One region of the Ventrimonas sp. genome, then DNA from elsewhere that is predicted to be linked to it. Evidence: riboswitches for the same ligand, from Rfam matches in the RefSeq annotation. Region 1 holds a riboswitch; the other holds the start of a gene.
What was found. A riboswitch is a leader RNA that binds a small molecule or an ion and turns the genes downstream of it on or off. The one in region 1 is predicted to bind cobalamin.
Positions count from the first base shown of each region.

Region 2: linked by a shared signal. The riboswitch ahead of ACMP1L_RS08120 (ABC transporter substrate-binding protein) and the one ahead of ACMP1L_RS01735 (sirohydrochlorin cobaltochelatase) in region 1 are both predicted to bind cobalamin.

Region 1 is NZ_DBFCCJ010000012.1:17,669-22,377, forward strand. It holds gene ACMP1L_RS01730 (hypothetical protein) at 1-504, opposite strand, end outside; gene ACMP1L_RS01735 (sirohydrochlorin cobaltochelatase) at 581-1,609, opposite strand; cobalamin riboswitch at 1,768-1,986, opposite strand; gene ACMP1L_RS01740 (hypothetical protein) at 2,316-2,450, opposite strand; gene ACMP1L_RS01745 (hypothetical protein) at 2,476-2,676, opposite strand; gene ACMP1L_RS01750 (TetR/AcrR family transcriptional regulator) at 2,678-3,256, opposite strand; gene adhE (bifunctional acetaldehyde-CoA/alcohol dehydrogenase) at 3,449-4,709, opposite strand, start outside.
Region 2 is NZ_DBFCCJ010000045.1:46,985-51,693, reverse strand. It holds gene ACMP1L_RS08125 (MATE family efflux transporter) at 1-1,178, opposite strand, end outside; cobalamin riboswitch at 1,297-1,488, shown strand; gene ACMP1L_RS08120 (ABC transporter substrate-binding protein) at 1,685-2,776, shown strand; gene ACMP1L_RS08115 (FecCD family ABC transporter permease) at 2,838-3,905, shown strand; gene ACMP1L_RS08110 (ABC transporter ATP-binding protein) at 3,902-4,684, shown strand.

The sequences.
Region 1 (4,709 bases):
CCATTTTTCTTTCTTCTTGCTGAATGCGGCGCAGTCCAGTTCCTTATCCAATGCTTCCACCGGAACCGTGAAATGATGGCTCCCATCCGCAGCTTCCTCAAATGGGATCATCTTCTCCTCCGGCGCCTTTGCCGCTTCTTCCCCGGTTCCCATGTAAAGCTTCAGATAACCGGTACCTCCCATCTTCATATCGGCCGTCATACTGCCATCCTTCACAGTCAGTTCGCATGCCTCGATCCGAAACATGCTGGAGCTGGAATCCACCTGAATCTGGTACACTCCATCTCTTAATTCTGACGCCAAAACCGGTGTCATCCCTTCGGTCCCAACACTCTGCTGCTCTGCAGTCTCTTCCGTCGCTGCCACGGTCTCACTTACCTGTACCGACATTGTCTCGCTGCTCTGTGCCGGCAGTGTCTCTGCCTGATTTTTTCCACCGCAGCCTGCTGCCAGTACACTGCTTAAGCATACTGATGCCATAATTCCGTATATATTTTTTCTCATATTTTCATCCCTATCAAAACGGGCGGCCGGAATTCCATCCGCCGCCCATTCTCTGTCTTATTTTTATACTATTTGATTACTTCAGGCTGTCGATAGCTGCCTGCGCATGCTCTGTAAACAGCTGCTGGATCGGCTCTAACTCGCCTAAGCCACGAACCAGACAGGTTACATCGTAACCCGCTTTCTCAAACTCCTTCTTCCAGGAACCATCCTCATCGCCTGCCATATCGTTATTTGCATGGTCACCGGCAACGATCATGAGCGGCTCCAGAACAACCTTCTTGTACTCGCCCTCTTTCACTTTAGCGATAACATCTTCCAGGCTCGGCTCCGCCTCTACGGTACCTACATAGTAATGCTCATAACCCTCAGAAGCAAGCATATCCTGCATTTTTGCGTAAACAGCATTGGAGTCAGCCTCAGTACCGTGACCCATGAAGCAGATTGCGGTCTCACCGTCATCATACTCAGCGGTAGCCTCCGTAATTGCCTTGATCACTGTCTTGAAATCGTCATCACTGGTTAACAGCGGCTGGCCGATGGCTACTTTATCAAATGCGTCAGAATACTGTGCCACTTCGTCTGCAAGATCGTTGTACTCCAGGCCGTTCATCAGATGGGTCGGCTGGATGACCAGGGTCTTTACTTTATTGTCAACGGCACGCTTTAATGCCTCATCTACGTTATCGATCGTTACATCATCTCTGGATTTCACATGATCAATGATGATCTGGCTGGTAAAGCCACGTCTTACAGAATAATCCGGAAATGCCTTTTCCATTGCGTTCTCGATCGCTCCGATGGTAAGACGGCGGCTGTCGTTGTAGCTGGTTCCGAAGCTTACTACCAACAGCTCCTGTTCTCCGATCTCATCCTGATTTCTTGTGTTGTCCATAGATGCATCTCCAGTATCGTAATTTTCTTCGTCTTCCTCCTCAGCCGGAGCTTCTTTCGTCTCAGCCTCGGTAGTTTCCTCTGCCGCCTCAGTCGTGGTTTCCTCCGCTGTGGTTGCCGCTTCTTTCTCTGCCTTTCCCGCACAGCCTGCCATCATCGCAGCAGAAAGCGCAGTCACTGCAAATAATGCTGTCAGTGTTCTCTTCTTCATGATACGTCCTCCTCTAAAATGGTATGGTATAAAACCATCCGTACTGACACTATCGATTTTGGAATACCCGGAACATACCACGAACAATGGCCTGAACAACCCTGAGAAAAATTCTGAAAAGATCCTGCGGCACGACCAAGTCCTCGTGGTCTGGAATGCTCCTGTACCAACAGCAGGCAGGTTTCCTGGCTCGCAGCTCCACACACTTCAGATTACCTTCCCAGTCTTCAAAAACCAGTGGCTGCCATGCCGTTTTGACATGCGCATAATCCGGTGCTCCCTGCTTACAGTGACGAGATCGCGCAGGTTTTCCACCTGCTTCCCTTTTACCCGAAATCCTTCTATCCGATTCCGGCACCTGCTGTCCTATTTTCGATATGTCCTCATCATACCATCCACACATGGAAAAGGCAATGAAAAAGCATTATTTTCTCTTTTATATCTCCTGCCCCCTGGCCAGTTTTCTGATATACGGAACGACCATTACCGCAGCGACCAACAGAGATATTATTTCAGCCACCGGAGTTGCCCAGGCCACACCGCGAATCCCGAATATATGGTTAAACAGAAGCATAAATGGCACATCCACCGTTCCCTTGCGCAGCACGGACAGAATAATGGGCTGTCTCTTTTTTCCGGTGGCCTGAAACACAGTCAGTGCAAAAAATGTCATGGGGCTGGCAGAGCAGATAATCCGCAAAAATCTTCAGCCATACGCTACCGTCTCACGGTTATTGATGAACAGCCTGCTCACGGCAGACGCCTGTGTATACAGAAGCACCGCAATGGCCAGGGCCACGCCAAGGCTGAAGACACACAGAGTGCGGATCGCATCCAGCATACAAAACAGAAATCCCTGCGGCTGTTCAGATGCAGAATGCGCCGCAGCGTGATGCCTTTTTGCGTTCTCCACCTCCCAAAAAGCGTGAGATCAGGCTCGCCCCTCCCACACCAAACAAATTCGCGAGCGCTGTCATAAACATAAACAGAGGCACAGCCAGCGTCAGAATCGCCTGTGGAACCGGCATGCTGCAAAACAGTTCCTCATTCTTTTTTCCTTTTTCCATGTTAAGAACACCTCTTTTCGCCCTGTTTCAGGCTTTCGATATAGCACTGCACCGCAAAATGAAAGCTGTCATCCACCGCCGCCGGATAGTGGGAGAAGAACCCCTGCTCCTCCTGCGCCACAAATCCATGGACTATGGCCCGAAATAAACGCCGGTAATGAATGCTTTCCTCTTCTTTTAAATGAAAATCTTCCAGCATTTTTTTTAACGGGTCTGTAAACAGAACCGCCGCGTCATCCCGCACTCGCTTATCTTTTGCCGACATGGCCATGATCAGCCAGTATAGCTCCCGATGTTTTTTCGCAAAGTTTCTGTATGTGTCTGCCAGCTGGCGTACGGCATCTTCTCCATGCCTTCCCTCCATGGCCTGCATCTCCATCTCATTCTGAAGACACAGGCCATACCTGCAGACCTCTGCCAGAAGCATTTCCATATTATCCACATGATTGTAAAGTGAAGCCGTCTTTATCCCCAACTGCTCTGCCAGAAGCCGCATGGAAAATGCATCCCTTCCCTGCTGCTCAATCAATTCTGCCGCTGCCTTCACCACCACATCCAGATTCAATCCTTTGTGAGCCATGTTCTTTTCCCTTCCCGTAAACTAATGATATTAGTTTTTATTGTAGACTAATTTCATTAGTTATGTCAAGATTTTATTATACTTTCTCGCGGAGCGTTTTTATTTCATAGGAGGCAATTTTCTATATAATTAAAACAAAAACGCCCCGGACGCGTTTCACATATCGTCCGGGACGTTCCCATTTTTCTTATTTTATTTTCCGTAGTAAGCTCTTAAGTACATTTCTTTGATTTCACTCATCAGCGGGTATCTCGGGTTTGCGCCGGTGCACTGGTCATCAAATGCCTGTTCTACCATGGCATCCAGAGTATCCAGGAAGTATTTTTCATCTACACCATACTCAGCAATAGTCTTCTTCACGCCGACTGCTGCTTTCAGCTCCTCAATCTTCTCAATGAGCTTCTTCACTGCCTCTTCATCCGTCTTTGCCTGAATGCCAACGAAACGTGCACACTCTGCATAACGGGCCATGGTATGCGGATACTGGTACTGAGAGAAGGTTCCCATCTTTCTTGGGCACTCAGCAGAGTTATACTCTACAACCAGAGAAATCAGCAGTGCGTTAGCGATACCATGCGGCAGGTGATGGAACGCGCCCAGCTTGTGTGCCATAGAATGGCAGACACCTAAGAATGCGTTTGCAAATGCCATACCAGCCATGCAGGAAGCGTCAGCCATCTTGCTTCTTGCCTCTACGTTTCCGCCGTCATTGTATGCCGTCGGCAGATACTCAAATACGTTCTTCATAGCCTTTAATGCAAGGCCATCTGTGTAGTCTGTTGCCATAACAGAAGCATATGCCTCCAGTGCATGAGTCAGAACATCCACACCTGATGCACTGGTTAAGCCCTTCGGCTGGCTCATCATATTATCAGTATCTACGATGGACATGTTCGGAAGCAGCTGATAATCTGCTAACGGATACTTCACACCGGTCTCCTGATCGGTGATAACCGCAAACGGAGTCACCTCGGAACCAGTACCAGAAGAGGTCGGGATTGCCACAAAATAAGCTTTCTCTCCCATCTTCGGGAAGGTATAAACACGTTTCCGGATATCAATGAAGCGCATTGCCATGCCCTGGAAATCTACTTCCGGATGCTCATACATAACCCACATGATCTTACCTGCATCCATTGCGGAGCCGCCGCCCAGTGCGATGATGACATCCGGCTGGAATGCAGTCATAGCCTTTGCACCTTCCATCGCATTTGCCAGGGTCGGGTCCGGCTGTACATTGGAGAAGCACTGATAAACAATGCCCATCTCATCCAGTTTATCGGTAATCGGTTTTGTATAACCATTCATATAAAGGAAGGAGTCCGTTACAATAAATGCTCTCTTCTTGCCCATGACATCCTTCAGCTCACTTAAAGCTACCGGCATACAGCCTTTCTTGAAGTATACCTTCTCCGGTGCGCGGAACCACAGCATGTTTTCTCTCCTCTCAGCA
Region 2 (4,709 bases), on a different contig from region 1:
ACGGAAAGAATGTTGTGTAAAAAGGAGATTCCGGAAACTCCGTAAGCACAGAAATATCCGCTGAAACAGAAGTGGATTCCGGCAAAAACGCAGTCCCAGATATAACTGTGCAGGTACTGGCTGCCCAGACGGATGACATCGGCATTGCCTGAAAAAAGGCTGACAATATGGTGTCCGGTAAACTGCATGAGAATGGAAATCACAATACCATAGGACACCGCAATGGTGGTGGCACAGGCCAGTGTCTGGCTTGCCCGATCGTGCTTTCCGGCACCAATATTCTGTGCGCACAGGGCTGAAACGGTAGACAGCATAGAGGACGGAACCAGAAAAAACAGGCTGATCATTTTTTCCACAATGCCAACTGCAGCAGCGTCATTTAAGCCGCGCCGGTTGGCAATAATGGTGATGACAATGAAGGCAATCTGGATAAATCCGTCCTGCATGGCGATCGGAAATCCGATTTTTAAGAGACTGCCCATCATGCTTCGGACCGGTTTTAAATCTGCAAAATGAAATTCCGGGATCATGCGTTTGCGACAGATCATGGTCAGGGAAATCAGCACGCTGATGGTCTGGGACAGGGTGGTGCCAAGCGCCGCGCCTGTGGGACCAAGCTTCAGCACGCCGATGAACAGATAATCCAGGGCAATATTAAAAGCACAGGCAATCGCAATGAAAAACATAGGACTCTTCGAGTCTCCTATGCCGCGGAAAATGGAGCTGATGATGTTGTAGGCTGTGATAAACGGGATACCGAGAAAACAGATGGTCAGGTAGCTGATGGTACTGCTGACAGCTTCCTCCGGGGTGGACATGACAGCCACAATGGGTTTTACAAAACAGAGCAGGATTGCGGTCAGAGCAACGGACAGCAGCATGAACAAAGATGCCGTGTTGCCGACGGCCAGGTTCACCTGCCTGCGGTCCTGCGCGCCCACTGCACGTCCGGTCATAACCGTGGTGCCCATAGCCAGCCCTACGATCATGACGGTAAGCATGTGCATGACCTGACTGCCGATAGAGACAGCGGTGGTGCTGTCTACAGAGTTAAACTGTCCGATGATGAGCAGATCTGCGGTGCCGTACAGGGTCTGTAAAAAATAGGAAAGAAAGTATGGCAGTGAGAAAGAGAAAATGGTTTTTGGGATACTGCCGGTAGTCAAATTGCGTTCCATTTGTATAGCTCCTTATCGTTCGATTCTGATTTGATTATACTGGAAAAAAAGGATTAAGTCCATTATAATATCAGAACGGTAAAACGAAATCCAGTTGACAGTTTTTCCCTCATGCCGTAAACTATCCTACGGAATAAGTGTCGGCCGTTCGGGGCCGGTGAAAAGGGAAACGGGTGTGAGTCCCGTGCGGTGCCGCCGCTGTAAGCGCATGAAGGGCAGTCTGGATTTCACTGTTTTATATGAAAAATGGGAAGAAACCAGACAATATTGCCGCGCAAGCCAGAAGACCTGCTTTTTCCGCTTTTGCTGTCACGGTCCATGACAAGGCAAGGGAAACAAGGGCGGAGTCTGCCCTGGATGCAAAAATACGGTGCATCATCCGGTTTACTTTTAATAAGCCGGATGGTGCTTTTATTTTGTCAATATGTGTCGCAGGCCACATTTTTGCATCGCGTTCCTGCATGGGTGATACGAAAAAAAATTTCAACATCAGGAGGAAAACAATTATGAGAAACAAGAAACTGGTAATCTTAACTATGGCTGCCTGCATAACTGCAGGTCTGACAGCCGGATGCGGCGCAAAGAGCGCAGATATCGCAACAACAGCTGCAGCGGCAGCAGAGAGCACCGCAGCAGAGCCTGCGGAGAGCAGCACGGAGGTGACGGAAGCAGCTGGCGATTCCACCGCAGATGAGGCATATGAGCCGGTTACCATTACCTTAAACCTGGAGCGTTCCGGTCTGGGTGAGAACGTAGAATATACCTTCACCGAGAAGCCGTCCGCAGTGGTTGCTTCCGGCGATCAGATGGCAGATTTCTTCTTTGATCTCGGTCTGGAAGACCAGATGGCCGGTTACACCAAGGGAAGCTGCTGGAGCACTGTTTCCCAGTATCCGGCAAGAGATAAGGTGCCGCAGCTGTTAGAGGCAGGAAAGGGCATATCCAATCTTTCCAAAGAGGAGCTGGTGGCAACCGGATGTGATTTCCTGATGGGCTGGGATTCTGTATTTTCCGATAAAAACTTTGGAAAAGAGTTCTGTGATGCCAACGGAATCGCAATGTATTTCCCTTATGTATGCTCGGATAAGGCAACCTTTGAGGAGCTGTACAAAGATTATGAGACACTTGGGAAAATCTTTAAAGTAGAGGATGTGGCATCTGAGAAGATCCAGGCTATGAAGGATACGCTTCAGGAAGTAAAAGACACGCTGGGGGATGATGTTTACCAGAATCCGGTGACTGTTTTTGCATACGATTCCGGTGAGGATGCACCGTTTACCGCATGTCAGGGTATGCCGGGTGATATCATCAAGCGGGCTGGCGGTATCTCCATTTTCGATGACATTGAGGCTGGATGGGCTACTCCGTCCTGGGAGGAAGTGGTAGAGCGTGACCCGGATGTAATTCTGATCCTGGACTATACCGGTGACATTTCTGAGAAGAAAAATTTCCTGGAGACCAACGAGTTTACCAAAGATTTAAGAGCAGTCAAAGAGGGAAAAATCTATTCTGCATGCTGCAGTGATATGCAGGGTTCTGCAGGTTCCGCAGAGGCAGTCAGAGAGATCGCAAAGCAGCTGTATCCGGATAAGTTCTAATCAGAAACTGTTGGAATATGAGGAATTTCCTGCATGGGAAGTCCCTGTTTTTGGAGAAAACATGAAATCAGAAATCAGTAAAAAAAGTGACCGGGAAACTGGACGTTTTATAGGTACACTTCTGATGGTTCTGCTTCTGATCGCGGCAGTAACGACCATCTCCGTGACCCTGGGCGCCATCCATGTGTCACCGGATGAGATCGTAAAGATTCTGGCAAATAAGACATCTGGAAAGGATATTTTTGCGGTGTCCTGGGAGCAGAAAACAGAAAATATCATCTGGAACATCCGTTTTCCGAGGGTTATCATGGCATTTATTGTGGGAGCAGGCCTGTCTCTTTGCGGTGTGCTGATGCAGGCACTCACAAAAAATCCACTGGCAGATCCCTATGTGCTGGGAATTTCTTCCGGTGCCTCTGCCGGAGCAGTCAGCGTCATCATTCTCGGCCTGTTCAGCTTTATGGGCGGTTATTCCGTGATTTTTGGTGCGACGCTGGGTGCGGCTGTGGCCATCAGTCTTTCTCTGAGTATTGCGTCTGTAAAAGGGAGGATTACCTCTACCCAGCTGGTGCTGGCCGGAATTGCCACTTCCGCCTTGTTCTCCGCACTGACGAATCTGATCGTTTACGGGTTTAACAATGGTTCCGATAAGACCAAGATGGCGCTTTACTGGATGGTAGGCTCCTTAAGCGGAGCTACCTGGAGCCGGGTAAAATATGTGTTCATCGTGTCTGTTGTTATGATGGCAGTGATTCTGTTATTTGCGCGGGAGCTGGACATTCTTCTTCTGGGAGATGATGTGGCAGAGACGCTGGGAGCAGATACCAGACGCATCAAGCTGCTGATCATTCTGGCCTCTACCGTGCTGACCGGCGTGGTTGTTTCTGTCAGCGGTGTCATCGGCTTTGCAGGACTTGTGGTGCCTCATGTGATGCGTGGCTTTGTGGGTTCCGGCCATAAGCATCTGATCCCAATGTCTATTCTGGGCGGTGGTCTCTTTGCCATGATCGCGGATCTGATCTCCCGCATCATCATTGCGCCGGAAGAGCTTCCGATCGGTGTCATTGCGGCATTTTTTGGAGCTCCGTTTTTCCTGTATCTGATTCGGAAAGGAAGTGTGGGCCGATGAGCTTAGCTGTAAAAAATCTGGATTATGAAATCGGAAATGAGCGGATCCTGGATCAGATTTCCCTCGAAATCAAAGAGGGGGAATTTGTTGGACTGGTTGGACCGAATGGCTGCGGCAAGTCCACACTGCTGAAGCATATCTACCGGACCTATAAGCCTAAGGGGCAGACCGTCTTTCTGGATGGGAAAGATATCATGGACCTTTCAGCTAAAAAACTGGCGGGAGAACTGGCGGTCATGGCGCAGGAAAATCAGCTGGAATTTGATTTTACCGTTCGAGATATGGTTATGTTCGGACGTTACGCCCACAAGAAATTTCTGGAGGGAGATACGGCAAAGGACCGGGAGCTTTGTGAAAAATGCCTTCGGGAAGTAGGACTGAGCGGCTATGAAACACGCTCCTATTTAAGTCTTTCCGGCGGAGAAAAACAGCGTGTCCTCCTGGCCCGGGTACTGATGCAGGAAAGCCGCTACATTGTCCTGGACGAGCCGACCAACCACCTGGATGTCAGCTATCAGTATCAGATCATGGACATTTTAAGGAATCAGGATGTCACGGTATTCTCCTCTATCCATGACCTGAATCTGGCTGCGCTTTACTGTGACAGGATCATTTTTCTGTACCAGGGAAAGATTGTAGACCGCGGCACACCGGAAGAGGTGCTGACGAAAGAAAATATCCGAAAGTACTTTGGCATCGAAGCCCAGGTGACAAGAAATGCAGCCACCGGGAAGATGCAGATTTATTATCTGCCGGGGTGGGTGAAGGAAAAGGGCTGAACCGGAACCGCGGACAGATATGCCT